DNA from 4 places in the Kitasatospora sp. NPDC057904 genome. Region 3 is predicted to be linked to each of the others. Evidence: riboswitches for the same ligand, from Rfam matches in the RefSeq annotation. Region 3 holds a riboswitch; each other region holds the start of a gene.
What was found. Region 3 has a riboswitch for cyclic di-AMP ahead of ACFVSN_RS31095 (transglycosylase family protein). Riboswitches for the same ligand answer to the same signal wherever they lie in the genome.
Positions count from the first base shown of each region.

Region 1 (7,176 bases), on a different contig from region 3:
CGAAGCGGAACGGCATGACCTGGATGACGACGTTGGCCTGCTCGGCGACGTCGATCAGGTACTGGACCTGGCCGCGCATCACCTTGGGCCCGCCGACCGGGCGGCGCAGCGCGGCCTCGTCGATGACGGCCCACAGGCGCGGGTTGTTGCCCTCGGTCAGCAGCTTCTGGCGGCGCAGGCGGAGGCTGACCCGCCGTTCGACCTCCTCCTCGCTGATGACCGGCCGACTCTGACCGAAAACCGCCCGCGCGTACTCCTCGGACTGCAGGAGTCCCGGGATGAACTGCACTTCGTACGTGCGGATCAGCTGCGCGGCCTCCTCCAGGCCGACGTAGGTCTGGAACCAGCCCGGCAGCACGTCGTTGAAGCTGTGCCACCAGCCGGACTTGTTGGCCTCGCGGACCAGGCCGAGCAGGGCCTCCCGCTCCAGGCCGTCGTCCACGCCGTAGAGGCTGAGCAGGTCGGCGACGTCGCGCTCCTTGAAGCTGACCCGGCCGAGCTCCATGCGGCTGATCTTGGACTCGGAGGCGCGGATCGCGTAGCCGGCGTCCTCGCGGGTGATGCCGCGCGCCTCACGCAGGCGTCGCAGCTGTGAGCCGAGGAGGATCCGGCGGACCATCGAGCCGCCGCCCGGCTGAACTGTGGTCATGCGGTCGAAACCTCCACCTAGGGCAAACAGCGCACAGTCTGCCATCAGTTGAGCGCTCACGGTGCCGATACTGACGGATGTTCCTATCAGTTCTGCACTCCACACACCAGGATGCACGTGCATCCGGCGCTTGCATATGCCAATAGTGCGACTGCACGTGAATCGACTCTTGCATCTGCAGTGAGCGCAGAGGACCATGGTGCACGTGCACCTGCACATCCCTGGCAATCCCGCGGGCTCCGCGTCGACCCCACGCGCGACTCCGTGCACCAGCCCGGCAGCGTCCCCCACGCCACCGGGCCTTCGTGTGCGCGCGCGCCTCGTCGAGGAGGGGGCCGTGCGGCCGAGCGAGTCGGAGGTGACCGGCATGACCCCGGCGGGTCCAGCCGTGTCCGCCCCCTTATGGGAGGAGCTCTTCATGGGCACCGGTACGGCTTTGGCGGTTGACCCCCACGTGGTCACCTGTACGCTCGCTCCTCGCTTCGAAGCCGTCAGAACCGCACGTGACTTCGCCCGGACCGCTCTGCAGCGCTGGGGGCTGATGGAGCTGTTCGACGACGTCGCGCTGGTCGCGTCGGAACTCGTGACCAACGCGCTGCGGCATGCGATCGGCGCACGGCCCGACCCGGTGGGCGGCGCCCTGGGCGAGTACGACTTTCCCACACAGCACGGTGGAGACGGCAGGCTGCCGATCCGAATAAGCCTCGTGCACCGCGCGCCGCAGATCGTCTGCGCGGTCAGCGACCCGAGCAGCACCGGCCCGATCGCCCGGGAGGCGGACTTCGTGGCCGAATCCGGCCGCGGGCTGCACCTGGTGGACTCGTTCAGCCACTCCTGGGGCTGGCACCCGCTGGGCGGGGGCAAGGTCGTCTGGGCGCTGTTCGAGGCCGACGCGCAGGCCGCGACCCCCGAACTCGGTGGCCGGCACCGGCGCTCCGCCTAGCGGCGGACGGGCACGCACCCCCGCAGCGCGGGCACGCGTCCCCGGATCGATGGACACCCCGGGAGGACCGAAACCCCGGGAAGAAGCGGTAGTTCGCCCTCGCCGGGCTCGCGCCGGAGACCTACCGGCCCCCCGCAGCGCACCCGCGACGACCAGTGCGCCCCCGACGGCCGACGGGCCGCCAGTGCGCGGGACAGCAGCGCACGGGACAGCGTTACGCGGGACAGCAGCGCACGGGACGGTGGAGAAGCCCGCGAAGAGGCACACCACCGAGCGCGTGACGAACCGCGCGGACGACCGCGGGGCCGAGCCTGCGGAGAAGACAAAGGCCGCCGTGGTGTCAGCACCCACGACGGCCCCCCGATGGCTCCTGGTGCGGAGCGGTGGCCGGACCGACGGACGTCCGGTGAAGCGGCCGGACGGCCCGGTGAACGGCCGGACGGACGTCCGGTCAGGCGGACAGGTGGTCGAACTCCCCGTCCTTGGCCCCCAACAGCATCGCGGCGATCTCGGCCCGCGTGTAGATGAGCGCCGGACCGTCCGGGAAGCGCGAGTTGCGCATCGCCACGTCGCCCCCCGGCAGCGCGGCGAACTCGACGCAGTTGCCCTGGGAGTTGCTGTGCAGGCTCTTCTGCCAGACCACTCCCTCCAGCTCGGTGGCGGCCATCCCGTTGTAGGGACCGTACGAGCCGCCCAGTTCCTGCGATTCGTGCGAGTCGTGCATAGAAGTCTCCCGAAGAGCCCCGGAGTTGCGGTCCAGCGCGGCGCCCCCGGCACCCGCCGAACGAACGGGCCGGCCCCGTACCAGCCCGGCACAACGCCTCACTTGACGCGATGATAGCCCTTGTGCACGTGCATCAGCACGAGACGGTGCAGGTGCACGAGGCCTTTCACCGGCCGACCTGAACTCTTCACGGACCCTTCTCCTGACGGTACGTAAACGGACATAGCCGACCGAACCGGCCCGCTTCCGATAACCGGCCGTGAGCGGCTCCCCGCTAAATGTTGATCTTCGAAAGCCGGGAGTCGCGCACTCGTGACCCTCCGTCAGACCGCCCGTCGACTGTGAGACATCTCACGCGCCACAGGTGCAACGTGACGCCCCACCGGACACGTCTCCAGGAGATACCGGCGGACGCGCGGGGGTTGGGCCAGGTATGTCCGGAATATGACCTAATGACCGCTCATCGACCCGCGCACGCGGGAGCTCCGCGCGCCGCGCACACCACGCTCGCGCGAAACCGGCACGGCAGCCGACTGCAGCCCTGACGGGCCGATGTCCTACGATCTCCGCCATGAGCACCGCAGCCATCCCGGGCGCGCCACTGCCCGTTCGCACTCCAGGCTCCCGTGCGCGGGGGCGCCACCGTCGCCCCGAGCGCCCCGAGATCCCGTCCGGCTCCCCGGCCCTGGTGCTCGCCGTGCCCGCGACCGCCGGGCCCGAGTCCCACTCGGTCGTCGAGGAGCTGCTCTCGATCGTCCGCAGCGAGCAGAACGGCGTCCAGACCGCGGTGGGCTACCTCCCCGGCGACGGCACCGAGGGCGCGGACGGCACCGAGCGCAGCATCGGCGAGCTGCTGGCGGCCGCCGCCGAGGCCGGCGTCCCGGCACCGATCCTGGTACCCCTGGTGCCCGGCCCGCACGACTTCCTGCCCGAACTCCACGCACTCGCCGCCGAGTACGGCGCGCACGTCACCGACGTGCTGGGCCCGCACCCGCTGCTGGCCGAGGCCGTCCACGTCCGCCTGTCCGAGGCCGGGCTGGCCCGCGCCGACCGCGCCCGCCTGTTCGCCATCGCGACCGCCGCGGACGGCGTCGTGCTGACCACCGTCGGCGGCGAGGACGCCGCGGCCGCCGCCGGCATCACCGGCGTGCTGCTGGCCGCCCGCCTGGCCGTCCCGGTCGTCCCCGCCGCGCTCGACGTGCCCGGCTCGGTCGCCGCCGCCGTCGCGCACCTCAAGGAGACCGGCTCGCAGCGCCCCGCGCTGGCCCCGCTGGTGATCGGCCCGGAGGCGGACTCCGAGCTGCTCGCCACGGCCGCCGAGGAGACCGGCTGCCCGTCCGCCGCGCCGCTCGGCGCCTACCAGACGGTCGGCCAGCTCATCGCCTCGCTGTACCTGGCCGCGCTGCCGGCGCCGTCCGCGGAGGCCCTGGCCGCCGCGCAGGCCCAGGCCGAGGCCGAGGCGGCGGAGGCCGCCTCCGAGGGCTCCCGCGCGGCCCACGCGGCCGGCGGGACGGCCTCCGGGGCGACCGGGGAGGCCGCCGGCGAGTAACCGCCGACAACGCGTACGGAAGGGCCCGGAGCGACCGCGCTCCGGGCCCTTTCGGCTTGCGGCGTAAGGGAATTAAGAGCCGAATGCGCGAGATGTCCGTTCTGTGATTGTTTGCGATCGGGTGACCGCCCGTCATGCGATTCCTGAGAGCCTGACAGTTGTGCACATCCGCAGGTTTATTGCGAGAAAACGATCATTTTCGATCTTGGAGAAGGAAATTCTTGGCGGCTTTCCATAATCCGTGATGCGCATCACAGGTATTTGCAGTTCGTACTTAAGTCTGCTTAACGTGCTCCCCGTTCGTGACCACACGGACCCAGCACATCCGCAACGCCGAGTCCTGCCGTCGGGTGCGCTGGAAGCGCGAAAACGCACCACGGCAGGAGCGGGGGACCCACAGGTAAGTCGCCCCGGACCGATCCACGGAACGGTCCTGGGCTAGGGGTGAAGCCGCGCCACAGCGCGGCCGGGCAACTCCGGCCCGAATCCGACAGCTCACCTCGCAGGCGTGGGAGAGGACCGCGTCTTCATGCTGCCCACCAACGGCACTCGCCTGTCCAGCCGCACCCGCCGCGTGATCGCCGCCCTCGGCGTCGCCGGCGTCGGCCTCACCATCCCCTGCCTCACCTCCGGCACCGCCTCCGCCGCCTCCGTCGCCACCTGGGACAAGGTCGCCCAGTGCGAGAGCAGCGGCGACTGGAGCATCAACACCGGCAACGGCTTCTACGGCGGCCTGCAGTTCACCTCCAGCACCTGGGCCGCCTTCGGCGGCACCTCGTACGCCCCGCAGGCCAACCAGGCCACCAAGGACCAGCAGATCGCCGTCGCCGAGAAGGTCCTCGCCTCGCAGGGCCCCGGCGCCTGGCCCGTGTGCTCCGTCCAGGCCGGCCTGACCGCGGGCGGCGCCCCGGCCGCCGTCGACACCTCCGCCGCCGCGAGCACCGCGAAGGCCGCCCCGGCCGCCCCGGCCGTCAAGCCGGCCCCGAAGCCCGCCGCCCCGGCGCAGGACCAGGCACAGGCCCCGGCCGCCGCCGACTCCGCCAAGGGCACCTGGACGCAGAAGCGCCAGGACTGGACCCAGGGCGGCACCACCCAGGCCGGTGCCTCGGACTACACCGTCGTGGCCGGCGACTGGCTGTCCACGATCGCCGACAAGCACAACGTCAAGGGCGGCTGGCAGCGCCTGTACGAGCTGAACCGCGGCACCCTGACCGACGGTCCGGACACCATCTACCCGGGCCAGCACCTGTCCTTCGGCGACTCCGCCCAGGCGCCGGCCGGCCAGTCCGGTGACTTCAACTGGTTCGACCGCTCGCAGAAGCCGGGCCAGTCCTCCGCCGGGAACGCCGTGACCGCCCAGCCGGCCGCCGAGGCCCAGACCCCGGCCGCCAAGCCGTCCTCGAAGCCCGCCGCCAAGCCCTCCGCCCAGGCGCAGACCCCGGCCCCGGCCGTCACCGGCTCGATGGCCGCCGCGGTCAGCTTCGCCAAGGCGCAGGTCGGCCAGGCGTACGTCTACGGCGGCACCGGCAACGGCGGCTGGGACTGCTCGGGCCTCACCCAGGCCGCGCTGCGCGCCGCGGGCATCTCCATCCCGCGCGTCGCCAACGACCAGGCCGCCGCGAGCACCCATGTCTCGCTGGACAGCCTGCAGCCGGGCGACCTGCTGTTCTGGTCCAACAACGGCCAGGACTCCGGCGTCTACCACGTCGCCATCTACATCGGCGGCGGCCAGTACGTCGAGGCCGCCAACCCGAGCTCGGGCGTCCGCCTGCAGACCATCGCCAACTGGGCGCCGGACTTCGCCGGCCGCGTCTGAGGATCCTTCCGGAACCGTCCCGCCGGGGACGGGTGACGGATCGCGGATGACAGCGAACAGATGACAGATAACAGATGACAGATTTCATCATCTGTTATCTGTCACCCGCCCACCGCCCCGGGGAGAGACTGGTCGCTCTCCCCGGGGCTTCGGCGTACCCGCCTCCGAAGTCCGTGCCGCCTCCCCCCGGCGCGCACCCGCGGCTCCGCGCATCGGAGCATTCGCGTGGTCAAACCCCGGCCCAGCGGGCATGCTGCTGCTCTGCACCCGAGGAGGAGTCACCCATGGCCCAGGTCACCGTCACGCTCGACGCGAACCTCGCGATCGACGCGATGATGCTCTCCGGCACCAAGAGTCCCCAGGACGCCGTCGAACTGATCCTGCGCGACTACCTGGCCCGCGGTCGCCGCACCGAGACCCGCACCGGCGACGCCGCCGACGGCCACCGCGTCACCGCCGACCGCCCGACCGTCCAGGAGGGCTGACCCCGGCCCGGCACGGCACTCGCGGCACAGCCCAGCACGGCGCAGCACAAGCCCAGCACAGCACAGCACAGCCCGGCACAGCACAGCACAAGCCCGGCACAGCCCGGCACGGCACGCCGAAGGGCCCCGGAGAGCAACCGCCCTCCGGGGCCCTTCACACGGCCGTCACCGGCCTCAGCGCGCGCAGGCCCCCGTGGAGCCGCGCATGACCAACTCCGGCTGGAACATGAACTCCCCGCGCTGGGCGGCGTTCCCGCCCACCTCCTCCAGCAGCGCGTCCACCGCCGCCGTCGCCATCGCCTCGACCGGCTGGCGGATCGTCGTCAGCGGCGGCTCGGTGAAGGCGATCAGCGGCGAGTCGTCGAAGCCGACCACCGACACGTCCTGCGGCACCGACAGCCCCCGCTGCCGCACCGCCCGGATCGCCCCGAGCGCCATCATGTCGCTGCCGCACACGATCGCCGTGCACCCCTTGTCCAGCAGCGCGCCCGCCGCCGCGTGCCCGCCCTCGACGCTGAACAGCGTGTGGTGGACCAGCTCCTCGGCCTCCTCCTGCGTCCGCCCGAGGACGGTGCGCATCGCGGCCGTGAAGCCCTCGATCTTGCGCAGCACCGGCACGTACCGCCTCTGGCCGACCGCCAGCCCGATCCGCTCGTGCCCCAGCTCGGCGAGGTGCTGGACGGCCATCCACATGGCGGCCCGGTCGTCCGGCGAGATGAACGGCGCGTCGATCCGCTCGCTGAAGCCGTTGATCAGGACGAACGGCACCCCGCGCCCGGCCAGCCGGGCGTAGCGGTCGTGGTCGGCGGTGGAGTCGGCGTGCAGACCGGAGACGAAGACGATGCCCGCCACCCCCCGGTCCACCAGCATCTCGACCAGTTCGTCCTCGGTGGACCCGCCGGGCGTCTGGGTGCACAGCACCGGCGTGAAGCCGTGCCGGCTGAGCACCTGCTCGATGACCTGCGCGAGCGCGGGGAAGATCGGGTTGCTGAGCTCCGGCGTGATCAGCC
Region 1 is NZ_JBHVOL010000003.1:658,653-665,828, reverse strand. It holds gene ACFVSN_RS11650 (helix-turn-helix transcriptional regulator) at 1-649, opposite strand, end outside; gene ACFVSN_RS11645 (ATP-binding protein) at 1,068-1,592, shown strand; gene ACFVSN_RS11640 (DUF397 domain-containing protein) at 2,044-2,316, opposite strand; gene ACFVSN_RS11635 (hypothetical protein) at 2,888-3,865, shown strand; cyclic di-AMP (ydaO/yuaA leader) riboswitch at 4,228-4,387, shown strand; gene ACFVSN_RS11630 (transglycosylase family protein) at 4,374-5,681, shown strand; gene ACFVSN_RS11625 (hypothetical protein) at 5,966-6,166, shown strand; gene ACFVSN_RS11620 (LacI family DNA-binding transcriptional regulator) at 6,341-7,176, opposite strand, start outside.
Region 1: linked by a shared signal. The riboswitch ahead of ACFVSN_RS11630 (transglycosylase family protein) and the one ahead of ACFVSN_RS31095 (transglycosylase family protein) in region 3 are both predicted to bind cyclic di-AMP.

Region 2 (7,176 bases), on a different contig from region 3:
GACCGGCGTGCTGCGCTCGCCGGGCGGCGACGTCACCGCGGACGTCTGGATGATCTACCACGCCTGGTACGGCGTCCTGCAGACCGGCACCTTCCCGTTCGACGACGTCACCTGGCAGTACCCGCCCGGCGCCGCCCTGGTGATCCTGCTGCCCGGCCTGCTGCCGTGGTCGTACGTGGTCTCGTTCTGGGTGATCTGCGGGGTCGCCGACGCCCTCGTGATGGCCCTGCTGGTCCGCACCGGCCTGCGCCGGGGCCGGGCGCTGACCGGCGCCTGGCTGTGGGTGGTGGCCGTGCCGCTGCTCGGCCCGATGATCTACAACCGCTTCGACATCATCGTCACCGCGAGCGCGGTGGCCGGCCTGCTGGCGCTGATCCGCCGCCCGGCCGTCGGCGGGATGCTGCTGGGCCTCGGCGGGATCGTCAAGATCTGGCCGCTGCTCGGCCTGATCGGCACCCCCTCCGGCCGCCGCACCGGCCGTTCCTGGACGCTCGCGGCGGCCACCGCCGTCTCGCTGGGCTTCCTGCTGGCCGCCGGGATGAACGGCGCCTTCGGCTTCCTGGCGTTCCAGAAGGACCGCGGCGTCGAGGTCGAGTCGCTCGGCGCGCTGCCGCTGCACTACGCGCGGATCGCGGGCGGCTGGGACGGCCGGGTGACGATGAACTACGGCTCGGCCGAGATGCTCGGGCCCTGGGTCGGCGTCGTCGGCAAGGTCATGATGGCCGGCACCGTGCTGGGCTTCGCGTGGCTGCTGCTGTGGCGCTACACCGCCAAGCGCCGCAACGCGGCCACGATGTACGACGCGGCGCTGACCGCGCTGCTGATCTTCACCGTCACCAGCCGGGTGATCAGTCCGCAGTACCTGGTCTGGCTGATCGGCGTCGCGGCGGTCTGCCTGACGGTCCGCGGCAGCAGCCAGCGGCCGGTGGCACTGCTGATCCTGCTCGCGGCGCCGCTCACGCTGCTCGAATTCCCGCTGATGTTCACCCAGGTCCTCGCGAGCGACCCGGCGGCCATCGCCGTCCTGTCGGCGCGCAACCTGCTCCTGCTGGCGGCGACGGTCCTGTCCTGCGTCCGCCTCTGGCGCTCCACGCGGGGCACGGACCGGCTGCCGCCGACCGTCGTGCTGACGCAGCCGGAGCCCGTCCCGGCCGGCTCCTACCCGGTCCGCCCGGGCATCGCCTACGAGCAGGACCTGCTCGACGGGATCGACCGGCCCAACACCCCGGCCGGGCGTTAGCCGCCCTAGGCGTTGAGAGCGGCCACCTCGGCCACCCACAGCCGCGTGAACTCGTCCTTCCCGAGGCCCAGTTCGGCCCGGAACAGCCGGTCCATCCGCTGGTCGCGGTCCTCCCCCGCGCCGTCCGCCGCGCCCACCGCGCGGTAGAACGCGACCAGGCGGGCGGTGCCGAAGCGGGCGGCGATCAGCCGACAGGCGAGCCAGGCCTGCTCGTAGGCCTGGGCGATGCCGGTGGTGCCCGCGGCGAAGTCGCGGTCGGCGGGCAGGGCCGTGGGCACCCTTCCGGCGGCCACGTCCCGGGCCAGCTCGGGGGCGATCTGGCGGGGCGTGCGGCCGGAGTCGCGGTAGGCCGTCCAGTCGGCGACGCCCTCGGAGAGCCACAGCGGCGTCCAGGCCCGGGTGTCGGCCCGGGTCGCGACGTGGGTGGTCTCGTGGGTGACGACCACCTGGCGGCCGAAGTCGCTGAGCCGCCCGAACGCCTCGGGGTTGATCAGCACCCGGTCGGCCGGGGTGTGCGAGGGCGCGCCGGGGGCGGCCACGGTGACCGCCGCCATGCCCGTCCAGCCGGCCGGATCGGCCTCCAGCAGGCGGGCGAACTGCGGCTCGGTGGCGGGCAGTTCCAGCAGCAGTCGGCCCGCCCAGCCGGTGCCCCAGACCGCGCTCACCGCGGGGACGGCGCGGTCGCCGATCGCGACCGGCCCGGCCGGGTCCGGTCCGGCGGCGAGGCCGAGCACCAGGCACTGCGCGCCGCGCGCGGACCGTCCCGTCCCGAAGTCCCAGAGCGCCGGCGGCCCGCTCGCGGCGTCCTCGCGCTCGACCCGCCAGCCGTCGGCCCGCGTCAGCGTGAGGCGGCGGGGGTAGACGGCGGGGTACTCGTCGTAGCCGGCGACCCGGACGTCCAGGTCGGCCGTGACGGTCAGCCGGCCGGGGTCCGTGCCCGGGGAGACGACGAGGTTGCGGTAGCCGGCGGTCAGCGGCAGTCCGGTGGTGGCCGACAGCTCGCGCGCGCGTTCGTCCAGCACCGCCGCCACCTCGGTCCGCTCGTCCGCCCCGCCGAGCCCCCGGCCGGCCACCGCGGGGGCGACGGGCGGCAGCGACAGCTGGGTCAGCCCTCCGGCGGCGAGCAGCAGGGCGCCGCGCCGGGACAGCACGCAGGGCCGTATCGCGTCCGGTCCGGACGGGGTCGGGCTCAGAGCCGGACCACCCCCGCGACGGGCATCGCGTTGACGCTCTCGTACCGCACCCTGGCCCCCGGGTACGGGGCGTGCACGATCACCCCGCCGCCGGCGTACATGCCGACGTGGTGCATGTCCCGGTAGAAGATCACCAGGTCTCCCGGTCGCGCTTCGGACAGGCTCACCCGCTGGCCGGCGTAGGCCTGGGCCTGCGAGGTGCGCGGCAGGCTCACTCCCGCCTGCCGCCAGCTGTAGTACATCAGACCGGAACAGTCGAACGCGCGGGGGCCGGTGGACCCGTACACGTACGGCGACCCGATCATCCGCACCGCCGCCGCGAGCGCCGCCGCCCCACGCTCGGAGGCGGGCGGGGTGGTGCCGAGGTCCAGCCGGTCGGTGCCGCGGGTGGCGCGCTGCTCGGCCTCCTGGGCGTCCTGCGCGGCCATCCGGGAGCGCTCGGCGGCGCCCAGGCTGTTGAGCAGCCGCTGGGCCTTGGCCAGCCGCTGCTGGATCTCCTGCTTGCTGTCGGCGAGCGTCCGGCGGGCCTGGTCCAGCTCGGCGAGCTTGGCGGCGGTCTCGGTGCGGCGCTGGTCGAGCCCGCGCTGACGGGTCACCAGCTCGTGCAGCGTCTCGTTCTGCCGCTCGGTCGCCTGGTCGAGGGTCCGGGCGCGGGCGAGGTAGCCCTCCGGGTCGGTGGCGAGCATCAGCTGGACGGTCTGCGCCATGCCGCCGGAGCGGTACTCGGCGCCGGCCACGGTGGCGAGGTCGCCGCGCAGCTGGTTCAGCTGGTCCTGGGCGGCGGCGATCTCGCCCTGGAGGACGGTGGTCTCGCCCTGGAGCCGCTGCTGGGCCTCCTGCGCGGCGTTGTACTTCTCCGACGCCTGTTCGGCCTCGTTGTACAGCTGCTCGACCTGCGCCTTGACGTCCTTGCGGCTGGGCGCGTCCGGGGAGCCGGGGGCGGCCTGGGCGCTGCCGCCCGTCGTGACGCCCAGGGCGGTGGTGGCGGCCGCGGTCAGCACCAGCGCACGGGCGAGCAGTTGGGAACGGCGGTGCACGGGCATGGCGGCGGCTGCTCCAATCCTGCGGACCGGTCCCGCCGCCGCACCCAAGCGGGCGGTCCTGGAGCGGGAGTCCGGTGGCAGACGTTAGCGAGTCCGGGCAACCGAGTCCAAACCTCTCCCAACCCGAATATTTGACCCTTAATCGGACACCAGTCCGAGGAAAGGAAACGCCGCAGGCCCGGACCTCCGGGGAGGAGGGCCGGGCCTGCGGGAAGCCGAGCGGGGAATCAGACCCGCACGATGGACGAGAGCGGCATGTTGGTGACCGCCTCGTAGCGGACGCTCGCACCCGGCTTGGGCGCGTGCAGCACCTGGCCGTTGCCGGCGTAGATGCCGACGTGGTGGGCGTCGTTGAAGAAGATCAGCAGGTCGCCGGGCTGGGCCTGGGAGAGGTCCGTGCCGATCCGGGTCCCGGCGCCGGCCTGCTCCTGCGAGGTGCGCGGCAGCGAGACGCCAGCCTGGTCGAAGGCCCAGACCATCAGGCCCGAGCAGTCGAAGGAGTTCGGGCCGGTGGCGGCCCAGACGTACGGGCTGCCGATCTTGGTGGCGGCGTAGGACAGCGCGGCGGCACCGCGCGAGCTGCCCGCCGCCGGCGGCTTGGCGACCGGCGAGGACGACGGGGCCGAGCCGAGGTCGGTGCGGCTGCTGTCGCGGGAGGCGCGGTCGGCGGCGGCCTGCTGGGCCTTCGCGGCGTCGGCCTTGGCCTTGGCATCGGCGGCGGCCTTGTCCTCGGCCGCCTTGATGGCCTGGCGCTCCTGCTCGGACAGGGTGTTGAAGAGGTTCTGGGCGGCCGTCAGCTTCCCCTGGATCTGTTCCTTGGACGCCTTCAGCTGCTGGGTGGTCGCGTCCAGCTCGGCGAGCTTGCCCTGGGCCTCGGTGCGGTCCTGGTCCAGCTTGCGCTGCTGGTCCTGGAGCTCCTTCAGCTGACCCTTCTGGGTGCTGCCGGCCTGGTTCAGGGCGTCGGCCTGGCTGAGGAAGTTGTCCGGCTTGGACGAGAACATCAGCTGGACGGTCGGGGATATGCCCCCGTTGCGGTACTGCTCGCCGGCGATCTGGGCGAGGCCGCCCTGGAGGTCGGTCACCTGCTCCTGCTGGCGGGCCACCTGGTCCTGGAGGCCGCTGACCTGCTTCTGCAGCTCCTGCTGCTTGGACTGGGCGGCGTTGTACTGCTCGGTCGCCACCTCGGCCTGCTCGTTGAGCTGGTCGACCTGCTCCTTGACCTGGTCCTTGGTCGGCGCGGGGTCGGCGTGGGCGCCGGACTGCGCGGAGAGGGCGACGGCTGCCGCGGCAACTCCGGTCAGGAAGGAAACTCGGGCACGGCCGGCGGGCTTGGGACGACGATGGGACGCCACGAAGGCGGACTCCTTCTTCCTACGTCCGCCTACCGGGTGAGCTGACGGGTTCGGGCCGGAAGCATGCCCTACGACGCCTCACGGCCGTTCCACCGGCCGACCTGGCGCCGATTCACCCCGGAGGAACGTGGTTCCCCGGCTCCGCTCCACAGCGCCCCCTGTCACTGGGCTCCCCTGTCGGACGGTCGCTTCGACCCGTCCCGCTGCTTCACGAACTCGGCGGGAACCACCGCCGCCACCCTGGCTGGGCGATCGACAGTGCGGTGGTCCGGGTCACGACCCTAGTAACTGAACCGTGATCGGTTCAAATCCTTGTCAGAAAAAAGGCGGAAGAATAACCAAGTTCTTTTGTGAAGATGACAGAAGGTGATCGCAGCAGCACGCAAGGCTGATCACTTGTCACGCGAACGCGGCGAAACGCAGGGAAACGCGCTCAAGCGAACGCGCCACCCCCGCTCGGGAGGTGGCGCGGATCACAGGGCCGTCGCGCCGGCCCGCGGCGTGTCGGCGGGTCAGACCCGGCGGATGGTGTTGATCGGCATCGCGTCGGCCTTCATCACCTTGACGACGTCGCCGGTGTGCGGCGCGTGCACCACCATGCCGTTGCCGATGTACATCGCGACGTGGTGCATGTCGGGACCGTAGATCACCAGGTCGCCGGGCTGGGCCTGGTCCAGCGAGGGCACCCGGGTGCCGTAGTGGCCCTGCTCCTGCGAGGTGCGCGGCAGCGAGACGCCGGCCTGGCCGTACGACCAGAGCATCAGGCCCGAGCAGTCGAAGGTGCTGGAGCCGACGGCACCCCACACGTACGGCGAGCCCTGCTTGCTCATCGCCTTGGCCACGGCCACGGCCGCGTAGCCGCTGGCCGGCGGCAGGCTGCTCAGGTCGACCCGGTCGGTGCCGCGCGAGGCGCGGTCGTCCTGGGCCTGCTGGGCCTTCAGCGCGGCGCGCTCGGAGGCGCTGAGCGAGTTGAGGAGGTCCTGGGCCTGCTTGAGCTTGGCGTTGACGTCCGCCTTGGACTGGTTCAGGTCCTTGGTGGTGGAGTCCAGGGAGGCCAGCACCGCGGCGGCCTCGGCCTTCTCCTGGTCCAGGCGGCGCTGCTGGTCCAGCAGGCCCTTGAGCGCGTCGGTCTCGGTGGCGGTGGCCTGCTGCACGCTGGAGGCCTTGGCCAGGTAGTTGTTCGGGTCGGAGGAGAGCATCAGCTGGACGGACGGGTCGATGCCGCCGGTGCGGTACTGCTCGCCCGCCACGCCGGCGAGGCCGGTCTGAAGCTGGGTCATCTGCTCCTGGCCGCGGGCCACCTGGTCCTGGAGCTGGTCGGCCTGCTTGCGCAGCTGGTCGGCCCGCTCCTTGGCGCCGTTGTACTTCTCGGCGGCCTGCTCCTGCTCCTGCTGCAGCTCGTCGATCTGCGCCTTGACGTCCGTCTTGTTCGGCTGCGGCGCGGCGTGCGCGGCCACCTGGGCGGAGAGCGCGACCGCGGTCGCAGCAGCAGCGGTGAGCACGGAGACCCGCGCGCGGCTCGGCTGCTTGGGACGGCGGTGGGAGGCCAAGGGACCTGCTCCTTCTTCCATGGACTCACCGGTTCGGGTGAGAAATCCGGAAAATAGGTTTGACGCCAGACCCTAGTGAACATCCAGGCATTGCGCCACTCCCCCAAAGGCGTGAACTCCGAGCCCCCACGCCGCTTCACCGAATCCGCACATCACCGCAAACCGGACGCTGAGCGGCCGTCATCCCCATCGGCACGGAATCAGGGCCGCGCCAGCCGGTTCAGCAGCAGAACCGAGGCGACCGGGCGCGCGCCGGCCTTCCGCACGCCCTCCGCGACCTCCCGGTCGGCGGAGACCACCACGACCGGACGGCCCTGCGGCTCGGCCCGCACCAGGCGTCTGATCAGCTCGTCCGCCGTCTCGCCGGTCCGGCTGAAGCGCACCCGGACCCCGCGCGGCGGCGCCATGATCACCGGCACGTCCAGGTCCTGCCCGTCGAACACGCACGTGACCTCCGCCTGCGTGCGCTGGGCCAGCATCGCCAGCCCGCCCAGCAGCCGCAGCCGCTGCTGCTCCAGCGGCAGCGTCGGATAGCCGGTCTTCGTCACGTTGTAGCCGTCCACCACCAGGTGCACCTGCGGGATCGCCAGCAGCTGGTCCAGCAGGGCCGGATCGTCCTCCGCGAGCCCGCGCCGGGCCACGTCGTGCGGCGAGGCCGAACCCGGCACCACCGCCTCCACCAGGTCCGCCGGGCGGATCTGCGACACCGGCAGCGCCAGCTCGCGCTGCAGCCCCTGCGCCGACTGCAGCACGGTGTCCAGCAGCAGCCGCAGCCGCATGTCCTCCACGCTGCGCCCC
Region 2 is NZ_JBHVOL010000009.1:1,553-8,728, forward strand. It holds gene ACFVSN_RS22830 (glycosyltransferase 87 family protein) at 1-1,240, shown strand, start outside; gene ACFVSN_RS22835 (hypothetical protein) at 1,246-2,391, opposite strand; gene ACFVSN_RS22840 (NlpC/P60 family protein) at 2,430-3,476, opposite strand; gene ACFVSN_RS22845 (NlpC/P60 family protein) at 3,704-4,828, opposite strand; cyclic di-AMP (ydaO/yuaA leader) riboswitch at 4,839-4,992, opposite strand; gene ACFVSN_RS22850 (NlpC/P60 family protein) at 5,341-6,378, opposite strand; gene ACFVSN_RS22855 (NYN domain-containing protein) at 6,579-7,176, opposite strand, start outside.
Region 2: linked by a shared signal. The riboswitch ahead of ACFVSN_RS22845 (NlpC/P60 family protein) and the one ahead of ACFVSN_RS31095 (transglycosylase family protein) in region 3 are both predicted to bind cyclic di-AMP.

Region 3 (7,176 bases):
GGTCCTCGGCCAGCCGGGCGGTCTGCTCCTTCATCACGCCGTCCGCCTCCAGGGTGCCGATCAGCGAGGCGGCCTTGGGGCAGGTCAGGTAGTAGAGCGTCGGGAACGGCGTGCCGTCGGGCAGCCGCGGGGCCGTCTCGACGACGTCCGGGTTGCCGCACGGGCAGCGGTGGGCCACGCCGCGCAGGCCGCGCGGGACCCGGCCCAGCTGGGCGGCGATGGCGGCGACGTCGGCGTCGGAGACGGCGGGGTGGTTCTCAGTGGTCATGGGGGGAGGGGTCTCCAGCGGGGGACGGTGGGAGGGGACGGGTCGACGGCGCGATGGGGGCCAGGGCCGCGGTGTCGGCGGCGTCCACCGAGTCCCAGACGCTGGAGTACCAGGGCTTGGCGGCCTTCACCGCGCCGCCGGCCGTGCCGTCGGAGGGGGCGGGCGGGGCGGCGGAGGACTGGGCGGCGCCCGCTCCGGCCGGATCCACGGCGATGTACGGGGTCTCCCCCGGCATCGCGTAGTGCAGCCGGGCACGGGCCTGCGCCTTGACGTACTCCGGGTCCTGCCAGCGGGCCTTGTCCCGGCGCAGCTGCTCGACCTGCTGCCGGGCGTGCTCGGCCTTCGCCCGCTGGGCGGAGATCTCGGCGCGCTGGGAGATGAACTGCCGCGTCGGGTAGGCGAGGATCGCCACCAGCGAGCAGAGCACCAGGACGAGGACGGTCGCCCGGCTCGTGAAGCGAGGACGGGCCGCCAAGCCCGGGATCCTCCAGCCAGCCATCTCCCGTTCCCCTCCTGGTCGCGACGGTGCCCCGCCGTCCACCCTACGGGGTGAACGGCGGGGCACCGGTCAGGCGTGCACCACCGGAGGTGTTCAGCCCTCGTGCTCGCTGTGCGTACTACTCCGCCGAACGGCTGTGCTCATTGCTCCGCGGAGCGACCGTGCTGATTACTCCGCAGAGCGTGATTACTCCGCGGAGCGGAAGCGCGGGAAGGCACCGCGGCCGGCGTACTCGGCGGCGTCGTCGAGGATCTCCTCGATGCGCAGCAGCTGGTTGTACTTGGCGACGCGCTCGGAGCGGGCCGGGGCGCCGGTCTTGATCTGGCCGCAGTTGGTGGCGACGGCCAGGTCGGCGATGGTGACGTCCTCGGTCTCGCCGGAGCGGTGCGACATCATGCAGCGGTAGCCGTTGCGCTGGGCCAGCTCGACGGCGTCCAGGGTCTCGGTCAGCGAGCCGATCTGGTTGACCTTCACCAGCAGCGCGTTGGCGGTGCCGGTCTCGATGCCCTTGGCCAGGCGGGCCGGGTTGGTGACGAACAGGTCGTCGCCGACCAGCTGGACCTTGTCGCCCAGCTTGACGGTCATGGCCTTCCAGCCGTCCCAGTCCGACTCGTCCAGCGGGTCCTCGATGGAGACCAGCGGGTAGGCGGCGACGAGCCCGGCGTAGTACTCGATGAGCTCCGCGGCCGAGAGGGCCTTGCCCTCGAACTGGTAGGCGCCGTCCTGGTAGAACTCGGAGGCGGCGACGTCCAGGGCCAGCGCGATGTCGCGGCCGGGCACGTAGCCGGCCTTCTGGATGGCCTCGGTGATGAGGTCCAGGGCCTCGCGGTTGCTGTCCAGGTTCGGCGCGAAGCCGCCCTCGTCGCCGAGGCCGGTGGACAGGCCGCGCTCCTTCAGGACGCCCTTGAGGGTGTGGTAGACCTCGACGCCCCAGCGGACGGCCTCGGAGAAGGACTCCGCGCCGATCGGGGCGATCATGAACTCCTGGATGTCGACGTTGGAGTCCGCGTGCGAGCCGCCGTTGAGGATGTTCATCATCGGGACCGGCAGGACGTGCGCGTTCGGGCCGCCCAGGTAGCGGAACAGCGGCAGGTCGCTCGCCTCGGAGGCGGCGTGCGCGACGGCCAGCGAGACGCCCAGGATGGCGTTGGCGCCGAGCGAGGACTTGTCCGGGGTGGCGTCCAGGTCGAGCATGGCCTGGTCGATCAGGCGCTGCTCGGTGGCGTCGTAGCCGACCAGCTCCGGGCCGATCTGCTCGATGACGGCCAGGACGGCCTTCTCCACGCCCTTGCCGAAGTAGCGGTTCTTGTCACCGTCGCGGAGCTCCAGCGCCTCGAAGGCGCCGGTGGAGGCACCCGACGGGACAGCGGCACGACCGGTGCTGCCGTCGTCGAGGCCGACCTCGACCTCGACCGTGGGGTTGCCACGCGAGTCGAGGATCTCACGGGCTACGACGACATCGATGGACGGCACGAGGCATCTCCTTGCGGAAGCAGGGTCCCGCTGACCAGTGGTGCGGCCGGCGGGATGATTGCGGAGTCGTTACGACCAGAGCCTAACCGCACGTGGTCCCGGGGCCACGCCGACCTCGGTCCCGTCTCAGCGTGTGGCCGGGCTACTTGCCGGTAGTTCACCTGGGCCCCCCGGGAAAAGGGGCGGAAGCGGACGAAGGGGGCCGATCCGGGGTCGGCCCCCTCCGTGGCGTGTCGCACCGGTTCCGGCCGGCGTCAGCCGAGGTGCAGCACCTGGCCGGGCAGGATCAGGTTCGGGTCGCCGCCGACGGTGCCGCGGTTGCCGTCGTAGACCGACTGCCAGCCGCCGTGCACACCCTGGGCGGACGCGATGCTCGACAGCGTGTCACCGGCGTGGACGGTGTAGTCGTGGCCGCCCTGCGGGGCGACGGCGGCGCGCGGGGCCTGCTGCTGCGGCTGGGCGTACTGCTGCTGGACCTGCTGCTGGGCGGCCTGCTGCTGGGCCTGGCCCGCGTACTGCTGGTAGACGCCCTGGTGGCTGGTCCAGTACCAGGTGCCGTTGTTCTGGTACCAGTACACCTTCGCGTCGGCGTCCCAGCCGGCCTTGCCGGAGAAGCCCGGGGCCTGCGGCTGCTGCTGGGCCTGCTGCGTGTGCTGCTGGTACTGCTGCTGGGCGGGCTTCTGAGCCGGCTTCGGCTGGGCCGGCTTCGCCGCGGGCTGCTGCTGCGCCGGCTGGGAGTGCTGCTGCGCGGCGGGCTTGGCGTCGGAGGTGTCGACGGCGGCGGGGGCGCCGCCCTTCGACAGGCCGGCCTTCTTCGAGCAGACCGGCCAGGCGCCCGGACCCTGCGAGGCCAGGACCTTCTCGGCCACCGCGATCTGCTGGCCCTTGGAGGCCTGGTTGGCCTGCGCCGCGTACGCGGTGCCGCCGAAGGCCTTCCAGGTGCTGGAGGTGAACTGCAGGCCGCCGTAGAAGCCGTTGCCGGTGTTGATGCCCCAGTCGCCGCCGCTCTCGCACTGGGCGACGGAGTCCCAGGCGGAGGCCGGGGCGGCGGAGGCGCCGGTGGCGGTGAGGATCGGCATCGCGAGTCCGACGCCGGCCACTCCGGCGACGGCGATGGCCTTCTCGGTCTGGGTGCGACGGCGGTGACGACCGGTTCCAACGAACAGCATGAAGGGGTCCCTCTCCGCACGCCTGCGAGGTGAGCTGTCGGGTTCGGACCGGGAGGTGGCCCGGCCGCCGTCTGCGGAAACGATTCCGCTCGGGCGGCTTCACCCCAAGCCGTGGAGGAACGGCAACAAACCTGGTTCCCCCGCCCCTGCCCAGGGTTCTGGTCGGTTTCCCGTGGCGCGGCGGGCAGGACTCGGCGTTCCGCACTCGGGGTCCGCAGCTGCGAACTCCAGGGAGAGTAGACAGATCCTCAGACCAATCACAAGCTCATATCGCAGACATCACACAGAAATTACGGCACGTGGTCGATCGCCTACCAACGGCGGCTGTTTGTCCCGATTGATGGGTGTTCATACGGCCGATCCGTACCGGTTCGCGACGTCCCGTCAGTGTGTCGGAGCGTCGGGAAGCGCGTGCGGTGAACGGCTCTCGGGACTGAATTCGACCGGAAGTTCGCGCAATCCGCGCATGATCAGGCCACCGCGCCACCGCAGGTTCTCCGGGCTTTCCGCCAGCGCGATATCGGGCAGCCGGGACAACAGCGTGGCCAGCGCCGACCGGCCTTCGAGCCTGGCCAGCGGGGCGCCGATGCAGTAGTGGATGCCGTGCCCGAAACCCAGGTGCGGGTTGTCCGCCCGGGCCAGGTCCAGGGTGTTCTCGTCCGAGAACCTGGCCGGATCCCGGTCCGCCGCCGCCAGCACCACGAGCACCGGGTCGCCGACCGGGATGTCCACCCCGCCGATGGTCAGCGGGTGGGTCGCGAACCGCCACGTCGCCAGCTCCACCGGACCGTCGTAGCGCAGGAGTTCCTCGATCCCGGTCTCCAGCAGCGCCGTCTCGCCCCGCGCCACCGACTCCTGCAGCAGGCGGCGCTGCTCCGGGTTGCGCAGCAGCGCGTACGTCCCGTTGCCGATCAGGTTGACGGTCGTCTCGAAGCCGGCGAACAGGAGGATGAACGCCATCGCGGCGGCCTCGTTCTCGGTGAGGTGCTCGCCGTGGTCGCTCGCCCGGATCAGGCCCGAGATCAGGTCGTCCCCGAGGTCCGCCCGCTTGCGGTGGATCAGCTCCAGCAGGTACGCCCGCATCCGCTTCACCGCCCGCCCCACGCCGCCGCGTTGGCCGCCCCCGTGGCGGATCATCATGCCGGCCCAGTCACGGAAGTCGTCCTGGTCCTCGGCCGGCACGCCGAGCATGTCGCAGATCGCGTAGATGGGGAGCGGGAACGCGAACTCGTGGATGAGGTCCGCCGAACCGCGCTGCGCGAAGCCGTCGATCAGGCGGTCGGTGAGCTGCTGCACCCGCGGCTCGAACTCGGCCACCCGGCGCGGCGTGAACGCCTTCGACACCAGGCGGCGCAGCCGGGTGTGGTCCGGCGGGTCGATGTTCAGCAGGTGCGTCATCAGGTCCGCCTGCCGCTCCCCCGGGATCCCGACCCGGCCGGTGCGGTGCGCCTGCTCGCTGTGGTGCGCCGGGTTCTTCGACAGCCGGCCGTCCGCCAGCGCCTGCCGCGCGTCCGCGTACCGCGTCACCAGCCAGGCGTCCACCCCGCTCGGCAGCGTGGTGCGGTGCACCGGGGCGTGCTCGCGCAGCCACGCGTACGCCGGGTACGGGTCGGCGGCGAACTCCCACGTGAAGAGCGGCGGGCGGGCGGCGTCGGGCTGAACTGGCATGGGACGACCGTATCCGGTGGGTCGGGGGCACCCCGCCATCTACGGTGAGTGACCGGATCGTCAACGACCCGCGGACCGTTCCTCAACGCCCCGCGAACGGCCCGTGGACAGTGCGTGGACGGGTTTTGGACAGCTCTTGGACGGTGGGCAGGCGTGAGCCTGGTCACCTGAGGGGTAACCCCTGTTGCGGAGGGTCAGGACCTGCCTACGATCCTCGGCAGAAATCGTGGGCGTCAGTGCGGACCGCCCACAGGGAGGAGCGCACCATGCGGGTCACCGGGGCAGTCGTCGTCATCGCGGTACTCGACGGCGGGTCGGGAGCCGACCTCGCCCGCCGGTTCACCGCGGCCGGCGCCGCCGGAGTGCTGATCGCCGACCAGCGGGCCGGCGTCGCCGAGGACCTCGCCGGCGAACTCGACCGGCCCGGCTGCCCCGTCGTCGGCGTCGGCGGGGACGTCCGCCGCCCCAGCGACGTCGCCGCGCTCGTCGACACCGCCGAGAAGCACCTCGGGCCGATCGACCTGTTCTGCGTCGCCGGCCCGGACGGCGAGCGGATCATCTCCCTCGCCGACCTTCCCGACCACCTCGGCCTGGAGCGCCTCGCCGAACTCGTCGCCCTCGTCGGCGAGGCCATCGGCGAGGTCGTCCTGCCCCAGCCGCGGACCACCGTCCAGGACGCGGTGACGGCGGCCTGAGGCCCTTCCCCTTCCCCCGCGTCTACTCCGGCTTGAGGCCCTCGGCCTCGCGGACCGCGTCCCGGTAGGCGCGCGCCGCCGCGCGCAGCGCCGCGTCCACGTCCACCCCCGCGTCGTGCGCCCGCTGCGCCACGGCCAGCAGCAGCCTGCCCGCGGACTCCTCCGTGAGCTCCGCGGGCAGCTCGTACGACTCGTCCGGCACGCCCTCGAACCCGGCCCGGCGCACCCGCGACACCAGCTTCGCCGCGTACGCGAGCGACGGCAGCCCGGCCGGCACGCCGTCCAGCACCGACTCGCGGTCCGCCTTCTCGGCCGCCTTCAGCTGCTCCCAGTTCGCCTCGACCTCGGCGGCGCCCTCCGCCTCGACGTCCCCGAACACGTGCGGGTGCCGGTACATCAGCTTCTCGACCAGGTCACCGGCCACGTCGTCGATCGAGAAGGCGTCGGTCGGGTGCTCCTCGGCGATCCGCGAGTGGAAGAACACCTGGAGCAGGACGTCCCCCAGCTCCTCGCGCAGCGTCTCCCGGTCCCCCTCCTCGATCGCCTCGACCAGCTCGTACGCCTCCTCGACCAGGTACTTCACCAGGCTCGCGTGCGTCTGCTCGGCGTCCCACGGGCAGCCGTCCGGCGAGCGCAGCCGGTCCATCACCGAGACCAGGTCCAGCAGGCGGGCGCCGGGCAGGTCGTACGACCCCGGCAGCACCTCGATCTCCGGCACCTCCCCCGCGTGCTCCACGGCCAGGCGCGCCAGCGCCGCGGTGAGGCCCGGGTCCCCGTCGGGGCTGCCCAGCCACACCGTGGGGGCCCGGCCGGCGGGCTCCTCGGTCAGCAGCCGCGCCAGCGCTGGCGCCGAGGCCGGCTCCACGATCTCCACGTCCACCCCGGCCTGCCGCACCGCGGCCACCTGCGGATGCCCGGCGTCCCCCGCCAGCACCCGCCCCGCCGACCGCAACGCCTCCCATGCCGGCCACGCCAGCAGCCCGGGGGCCACCCGGTGGGTGGTGGTGAGCAGGATCAACTTCGCGCCCGGAGTATTCGTCGTCACACCCCGAACTTACCCGCCCCGGCCCCCTGCCCGACCAGCAGAACCCGATCCGGACCACCGTCCCGCGGATCTCCGGGAAGTCGCCCCCGGCGTCTCGCCTCGGCACAGGGCTCCGCTTCTCACACTGGACTCGAAGACCAGGCACACGAAGTCGGGCAGGGCGACTCCCCACGCGCCCCACACGAGAAGTCGGCCCCGCCGACCTCCCGCGCCATCGGGCCTCGCACAGAGCCGCTTCCCCGCATCCGGGGCCCTGCACAGGAAGTCGGCCCCATCGACTTCCTGCGCCGCAGCCCGAAACGAGGCTCCGCACAGGAAGTCGGCCGGGCCGACATCCGGCACACCCCGCCATCCCCGGA
Region 3 is NZ_JBHVOL010000015.1:15,012-22,187, reverse strand. It holds partial or broken gene ACFVSN_RS31110 (DUF501 domain-containing protein) at 1-286, opposite strand, end outside; gene ACFVSN_RS31105 (septum formation initiator family protein) at 258-743, opposite strand; gene eno (phosphopyruvate hydratase) at 954-2,240, opposite strand; gene ACFVSN_RS31095 (transglycosylase family protein) at 2,495-3,409, opposite strand; cyclic di-AMP (ydaO/yuaA leader) riboswitch at 3,415-3,583, opposite strand; gene ACFVSN_RS31090 (cytochrome P450) at 3,794-5,077, opposite strand; gene ACFVSN_RS31085 (SDR family NAD(P)-dependent oxidoreductase) at 5,344-5,772, shown strand; gene ACFVSN_RS31080 (MazG family protein) at 5,795-6,817, opposite strand.

Region 4 (7,176 bases), on a different contig from region 3:
TGGCCAAGACCATCCGCCTGATGGCCGGCCACGAGCTCGTCACCGAGGGCTTCAAGGAGGGCCAGGTCGGCTCCTCCGCGATGCCGCACAAGATGAACACCCGCTCGTGCGAGCGCGTCAACGGCCTGGCCGTCATCCTGCGCGGCTACGCGTCGATGACCGGCGAGCTGGCCGGCGACCAGTGGAACGAGGGCGACGTCTCCTGCTCGGTGGTGCGCCGGGTCGCGCTGCCGGACGCGTTCTTCGCCTTCGACGGCCTGCTGGAGACCTTCCTGACCGTCCTCGACGAGTTCGGCGCCTTCCCGGCCGTCGTCGAGGCCGAGCTGGACCGCTACCTGCCGTTCCTCGCCACCACCAAGGTGCTGATGGGCGCGGTGCGCGCGGGCGTCGGCCGGGAGACCGGGCACGAGGTCATCAAGGAGCACGCCGTCGCCTCCGCGCTCGCGATGCGCGCCGGCGCCCGCGAGAACGAGCTGCTGGACCGCCTGGCCGCCGACGAGCGGATCCCGCTGGACCGCGCCGCGCTGGACGCGCTGCTGGCCGACCGGCTCTCGTTCACCGGCGCGGCCGGTGCGCAGGTCGCCGAGGTCGTCCGGCTGGTCGAGGCCGTCGCCGCGGCCTACCCGGAGGCGGCCAAGTATGCCCCCGGTGACATTCTCTGACGCAGCGTCAGGTTTTTGAGGGCCCTGCTGCCGGACCGGTGGCGGGGCCCTCGTGCGTGTGGACGTGGCCGGGGTCGAGGGGCGGGGTCGTGCCGCAGCACCACTCGGTGTCCGGCTCCGCGACCGGGTGGTCCTCGGGGGCCAGCACGTTGCCGCGGATGGTCACGAAGGCGGTGATCGCGCCGGCCGTCAGGAGCCCGGCGCAGATCAGCATCGCGGTGTGGAAGGCGTTGTCGACCGCGGCCGGCACCCGGTACGCGTCGCCGCTCAGGCCGGCCAGGGCCGGGAGGGCCGCGACCGCGAGCAGGCCGGCCGCGCGGGCGGCGGCGTTGTTGACCCCGCTCGCGATGCCCGCGTGCCGCACCTCGACGGCCGCGAGGACGGTCGCCGTCAGTGGAGCGACCAGCAGCGTCATGCCGCAGCCCATCACCGTGACGGCGGGCAGGACGTCCGCCCAGTAGGAGGAGCCGGCGCCGGCGCGCAGCATCAGCAGCACCCCGGCGGCGCACAGCAGCGGCCCGACGGTCAGCGGGATCCTCGGGCCGATCCGCTTGCCGAGCCGCGCGGCGCGCGAGGACAGCGCGAGCATCAGCACGGTGATCGGCACCAGGGCCAGGCCGGACACCAGCGGCGAGAAGCGGGCGACGATCTGCAACTGGACGACCAGGAGGAAGAAGACGCCGCTGAACGCCGCGTACACGCAGAGGGTGACGAGGTTCACGGCGGTGAACAGCCGCGAGGAGAACAGCCCGAGCGGCAGCATCGGTTCGGGGGCGCGGCGTTCGACGACGATGAAGGCCGCGCCGAGCACGAGCCCGAGCACGCCGGTGACCCAGACGACGGGGGACAGGCCCTCGCCGCCCGCCGTCAGCGCGTAGGTGAAGGTGCCGAGCGCGAGGGCGGCGAGCACCGAGCCGAGCACGTCGAAGCGGCCGGTGGCGCTCTCGTCCCGGCTCTCGGGGACGTAGCGGGTGGCGACCGCGATCACGGCGGCGGCGAGCGGCAGGTTGAGCAGGAAGATCCAGCGCCAGCCGGGGCCGTCCACGAGCCAGCCGCCGACGAACGGGCCGACGGCCGCCGACACGCCGCCGAGGCCGGACCACAGGCCGACCGCGGCCGAGCGGTCGTCCGGGTGGAAGACCGCCTGGAGCATGGCGAGCGAACCGGGCGTCAGCAGCGCCCCGCCGATGCCCTGGACGGCGCGTGCGGCGATCAGCACCTGGATGTTCGGCGCGGCGGCGCAGGCCGCGGAGGCGATGGCGAACCAGACCACGCCGAGCAGGAAGACCCGGCGCCGGCCGTAGCGGTCGCCGAGCGCGCCGCCGAGCAGGATGAGCCCGGCGAGCGTCAGCAGGTAGGCGTTCAGCGTCCACTGCAGGGACGCGAGGGTGGCGCCGAGGTCGGTGCCGATGCGGGGCAGGGCGACGTTCACCACGGTGCCGTCGAGCATCGCCATGCTGGAGCCGAGCACTGTTGCCAGGAGGACCCAGCGTCCCTGCGCGGTGCCCAGGCGCAAGGAGCCGGCGTTGGTTGTGGCCACGGCCCGATCCTCCGCCCGGCGGGGTGCACGTGACAAGGGTCACCGGTGGTGCGTCCGGGGGGTGCGGTGGGTGATCGTGTGGTCACGGAGGGGTCGGCTCGTCGGCGGAGGGTCGTTGATCCGCTGCGGGCAGTGAATGGATTGTGCACGCACCGTATTCCGGATCATTCGGAGCGTCATCGTGGCGGGTGGGGTTGTTGTGGGTTCAAGAGATCGACATTGCTTCACCCGGACGGATGAGTTTTAGTTCAGCGACCGACCGGCCAGTCCGGACGGATCCACCGGGTGGAACGCCGAGTCCTGCCGCTGCCCGGTGGCTCGCACTGAACTCTGTACGGCAGGAGCGGGGGACCCACAGGTAAGTCGCCGGACCGGAATTCGCGCTGTTTGCGCGGAAGTTCCAGGGCCGGCTCGGGGTGAAGCCGCGCATGCGGCCGGGCAACTCCAGCCCGAACCCGACAGCTCACCTCGCAGGCGTCGGAGAGGAAACTTCCATGCCTGCTCAGGCTCGTCGTATCACCCTGCCCCGCGCCGCCCGCATCGGCATCGCGACCGCCGTCACCGGTGTCTCCTTCGCCCTCCCGCTCGTCACCGCGATGAGCGCCCAGGCCCACACCGCCCCCGGCACCCCCGCCGCTCCGGTCGCCGCCGCCTCGGCCCCGGCCGCTCCGGCCGCCGCCCAGGGCGACGCCTCCTACCGGGTCGTCAGCGGTGACACCCTCTCGAAGATCGCCGACGCCAAGCACGTCGAGGGCGGTTGGCAGGCGCTGTACGCGCACAACCGTTCCGTGGTCGGCGCCAACCCGAACCTGATCTTCCCGGGTCAGTCGCTCGCGATCGCGGCCCAGGCCGCCCCGGCCGCCCCGGCCGCTCCCGCTCAGAAGCCCGCCGCCCCGGCCGCCAAGCCGCAGGTGCAGGTCCAGACCGAGGCCACCACCCCGGGTGCCCAGGTGCAGGTCCAGGCCACCGTGGCCCAGCCCGCGCAGGCTCCGGCCGCCGCTCCGGTCGCCGCCGCCTCCGGCTATGTCGCCCCGCTCGCCAACCCGGTGCTCGGCGAGGCGTACGGCGTCGCCGGCGCGATGTGGGCCTCCGGCCACCACACCGGCCAGGACTTCGTCGCCTCCACCGGCACCCCGGTGCGCGCCGTCGCCAACGGCGTCGTGGTGAAGGCCGACAACGGTGGTGCCTACGGCAACGAGGTCGAGATCCAGCTCGCCGACGGCAAGTACGCGCAGTACGCGCACCTGTCCTCGATCGGCGTGACGGTCGGCCAGTCCGTGACCGTCGGCCAGCAGCTCGGCCTGTCCGGTGCCACCGGCAACGTGACCGGCCCGCACCTGCACTTCGAGATCCGCACCGGGCCGGAGTACGGCTCGGACATCGACCCGGTCGCCTACCTCCGGGCGCACGGCGTCGCGCTCTGAGCTCCCCCCTTCGGGGATGACGGACCACCGTAGGTGCGGGGCGAAACGATCGTCCGGGATGGTCATGTCGGGTGACCGCTCGACCGGGTGATCGCCGCACCGGCGGACATGGGCGCGGGACACGCCCAGACCGGCCCGGCCCACGAGGATTCCTCGTGGGCCGGGCCGGTCGCTGTCTTCCGGCCTGCCGTTCTCGTCGCCGGCCTCAGCTCCGGTCGGCGCCGGCCGGCGGGGGCGTCTCCGGCGGCGGTGTGGCCGCGCCCGGCAGCCGGACGGTCGCGACGGTGCCGCCGTCCGGGCCGGCCGGTGCGAGCGCGACCTCGCCGCCGGCCGCGCGGACCGTGCGGGCGACGATCGCCAGCCCCAGGCCGGATCCCGGCAGTTGGCGGGCGGACGGGGAGCGCCAGAAGCGGTCGAAGACGTGCGGGAGGTCCTCGGCGGCGATGCCGGGGCCCTCGTCGCGGACGGCGAGTTCGCCGTCCGCCAGCGAGACGCCGATCCGGCCGCCGGGCGGGCTGAACTTCACCGCGTTGTCCAGCAGGTTGATCACGGCGCGCTCCAGCGCGTGCGGATCGGCGCGCACGTACCAGGGCGTCAGGTCGGCGCCGAACACCAGGCCGGGGCCGCGCAGTTCGGCCCGCTCGACGGCCCGGGCGGCGATGTCGTGCAGGGCGACGACGGGCAGCGGCTTCGCGCCGCGGGCGTCGGCGGGGCGGGACAGTTCGAGCAGGTCGCCGATGAGGGTGGAGAGTTCCGTCATCTGCGCCTTCATGTTGCCGAGGATCCGGGTGAGCGTCGCCTCGGGCAGTGGGCGACCGGACTCCTGGCTGCGGATGAGCAGGTCGACGTTGGTGCGCATGGAGGCCAGCGGGGTGCGCAGTTCGTGGCCGGCGTCGGCGATCAGCCGGGCCTGGCTGTCCAGCGAACCGGCGAGGGCGGTGCTCATCGCGTTGAAGGCCTCGCCGAAGCGGGCGATCTCGTCGTGTCCGGAGACCTCGATCGTCACGCCCGGCTCCTGGGTGCGGGCGATGTGCTGGGCCGCGCGGGTGAGGCGGTCGACCGGGCGCAGGGCGGTGCGGGCGATCCACAGGGCGCCCGCGGCGGCGAGCGCGATGACGACGGCCGCGGCGCCGGCGGTGATCAGGGCGAGCTCGGTGAGCGCGTCCTGCACCGGTTCGAGCGGCTGGGCGAGCGCCACGGCGGCGGTGGAGGCGGCGTTGTCGAACATCACCGGGCCGAAGCTGACCACGTAGACCCGCACCGGGGTGCCGTCGACGGTGTGGCCGTCGCGGAACAGCGAGGCGGCGTGCGGGCCGCTGCTCCCGCTCTGCGCGACGGGCAGGTCGTCCGGGGTGACGACCACGGCGCGGGGGTCCTTCTGCGGACAGGAGGTGCCGTCGGCGACGATCACCGTCGGGACGGTGTCCCCCCTGGGCATCCAGGGCTGCCCGGCCGCGCCGTTGCACCAGTCGTTCAGCGCCTTGATCTGCGCGCCGCTCGGCGGCCGGTCGCCCGGCATCCACGCGTGCGACAGCGTCTGGTCGACCTGGTTGACCATCTCGTCGCGCGCGACGAACCAGCCGGCCACCGCGCAGGCTACGACCGCCAGCGAGACCGCGGCCGCGGTGAACAGCGCGAGCCGGCCGCGGAGCGTCATCCGGCCGAACCAGTGGGCCGTGCCCGGTCTTTCCCTGCCCGGTCTTTCCTTGTCCTCTGCCGTCATGGCTCCAGTTCCCCCGGCTGTTCGTCCTTCGTCGGGCCACGATCCACCGCGACCGTGAGACGGCGATGAGAGCCGGCTGACGTGGAGATCAAGACTGCGTCCGGTGGAGTGGCCGGACTGGTCGTTCGTTGACGATTTGTTCGGCGTGCGGGCCTTCGGCGTGCTGCGATGGCGCCGGTCGGTGCGGTGGTCGGGTGCGGTGGGCGGAGGCGGGCGGATGGCGGTCCAGAGCGGCGGGCGGGCGGCGGAGCGTGGGGTCGACCGGCTGAAGCCGGGGTCGGTGGGGCTCGTTGGGGTGGTGTTCATGGCGGTCGCCACCGCCGCTCCGATCACCGCGATGACCGGGAACCTGCCCATCGTCGTCGGGCAGGGCAACGGGGCCGGCGCGCCCGCCGCGTACGTGGTGGCGACGCTCGTGCTCACCGTGTTCTCGGTCGGGTACGTGGCGATGGCCCGGCACATCACCGCGGCCGGTGCGTTCTACGGGTACGTCTCGCACGGGCTCGGACGCGTGGTGGGGATGGCGGCCGGGCTGCTCGCGCTGCTCGCGTACGTCGCCTTCGAGGCCTCCGTCGTCGGCTTCTTCGCGTACGCGCTGCGCGGGCTGGTGCGGGCGCAGTTGGGCGTGGACCTCGGGTGGGGGTGGTACGCGGCGGCCGGGCTGCTGGTGATCGGGGTGATGGCCTGGTTCGACCTGCACCTGACCGCGCGGGTGCTCGGGGTGGCGCTGGTGCTGGAGGTCGGGGTGCTGGGGGCGGTGTCGCTCGCGGTGCTGGCGGCCGGCGGCGGGCCGGACGGGATCGTCGGCGAGGCGGTGAATCCGCTGAACGCGCTGAAGGGGGTGGGGGGTTCGGGCGCCGCGGCGGCCGGGCTCGGGCTGTTCTTCGCGTTCACGTCGTGGGTGGGGTTCGAGTCGACGGCGATGTACGGGGAGGAGTCGCGCGATCCGAAGCGGGTGGTGCCGCGGGCGACGCTGGCGTCGGTGGTCGGGGTCGGGCTGTTCTACGTGTTCGTGTCCTGGATGATCGTGTCCGGCAACGGGGTGGAGCACGCGGTCGCGGTGGCGAGCGGTGCGGTGCCGGGCAAGGACGGGAACAGCCTGTTCTTCGACCCTCTGGGCGCGCACCTCGGGGCGTGGGCGGTGCGGGTGTTCCAATGGCTGGTCGTCACCGGGTCGTTCGCGTGCGCGATGGCCTTCCACCAGTGCGCGGCGCGGTACCTCTACGCGATCGGGCGGGAGCGCTTCCTGCACCCGGCGCTCGGGCGCACGCACCCGCGGCACGGTTCGCCGCACGTCGCCTCGGTGGTGCAGTCGGGGATCGCGGCGGGGCTGGTGCTCGCCTTCCTGGTGGCCGGTATGGATCCGTACCTGCACCTGTACACGCTGCTGGCGCTGCTGGGGACGATGGCGATCCTGATCGTGCAGACGCTCTGCTCGTTCGCCGTGGTCGGGTACTTCCACGTGCTGGGGAGGCACCCGGAGACCAGGCACTGGTTCCGGACGCTGACGGCGCCGGTGGCGGGCGGGGTGGCGATGGCGGGGGTGGTCGCGCTGTTGGTGGTGAACCGGGGCGCCGCGGCGGGCGCGGCCGCCGGGACGCTGCTGTTCCGGCTGATCCCGTACCTGGTGATCGGTGCCTTCGCGGGCGGGATCGTGCTGGCGCTCGTCATGCGGTGGCGGCGGCCGGAGCTCTACGCGCGGATGGGGCGGATCGTGTTGGAGGATGCGGCGGAACGTGATTGACGGTCCGTCAGGTTTTTTGGGGTTGACGGTTGTCAGATGCGGTGGGCGGGCAGCGCGTGCTGGGCGGCGGCCAGCAGGTCGTG
Region 4 is NZ_JBHVOL010000011.1:305,241-312,416, reverse strand. It holds gene purB (adenylosuccinate lyase) at 1-662, shown strand, start outside; gene ACFVSN_RS27510 (DHA2 family efflux MFS transporter permease subunit) at 670-2,202, opposite strand; cyclic di-AMP (ydaO/yuaA leader) riboswitch at 2,514-2,694, shown strand; gene ACFVSN_RS27505 (peptidoglycan DD-metalloendopeptidase family protein) at 2,697-3,626, shown strand; gene ACFVSN_RS27500 (sensor histidine kinase) at 3,832-5,283, opposite strand; gene ACFVSN_RS27495 (APC family permease) at 5,567-7,093, shown strand; gene ACFVSN_RS27490 (DUF2470 domain-containing protein) at 7,126-7,176, opposite strand, start outside.
Region 4: linked by a shared signal. The riboswitch ahead of ACFVSN_RS27505 (peptidoglycan DD-metalloendopeptidase family protein) and the one ahead of ACFVSN_RS31095 (transglycosylase family protein) in region 3 are both predicted to bind cyclic di-AMP.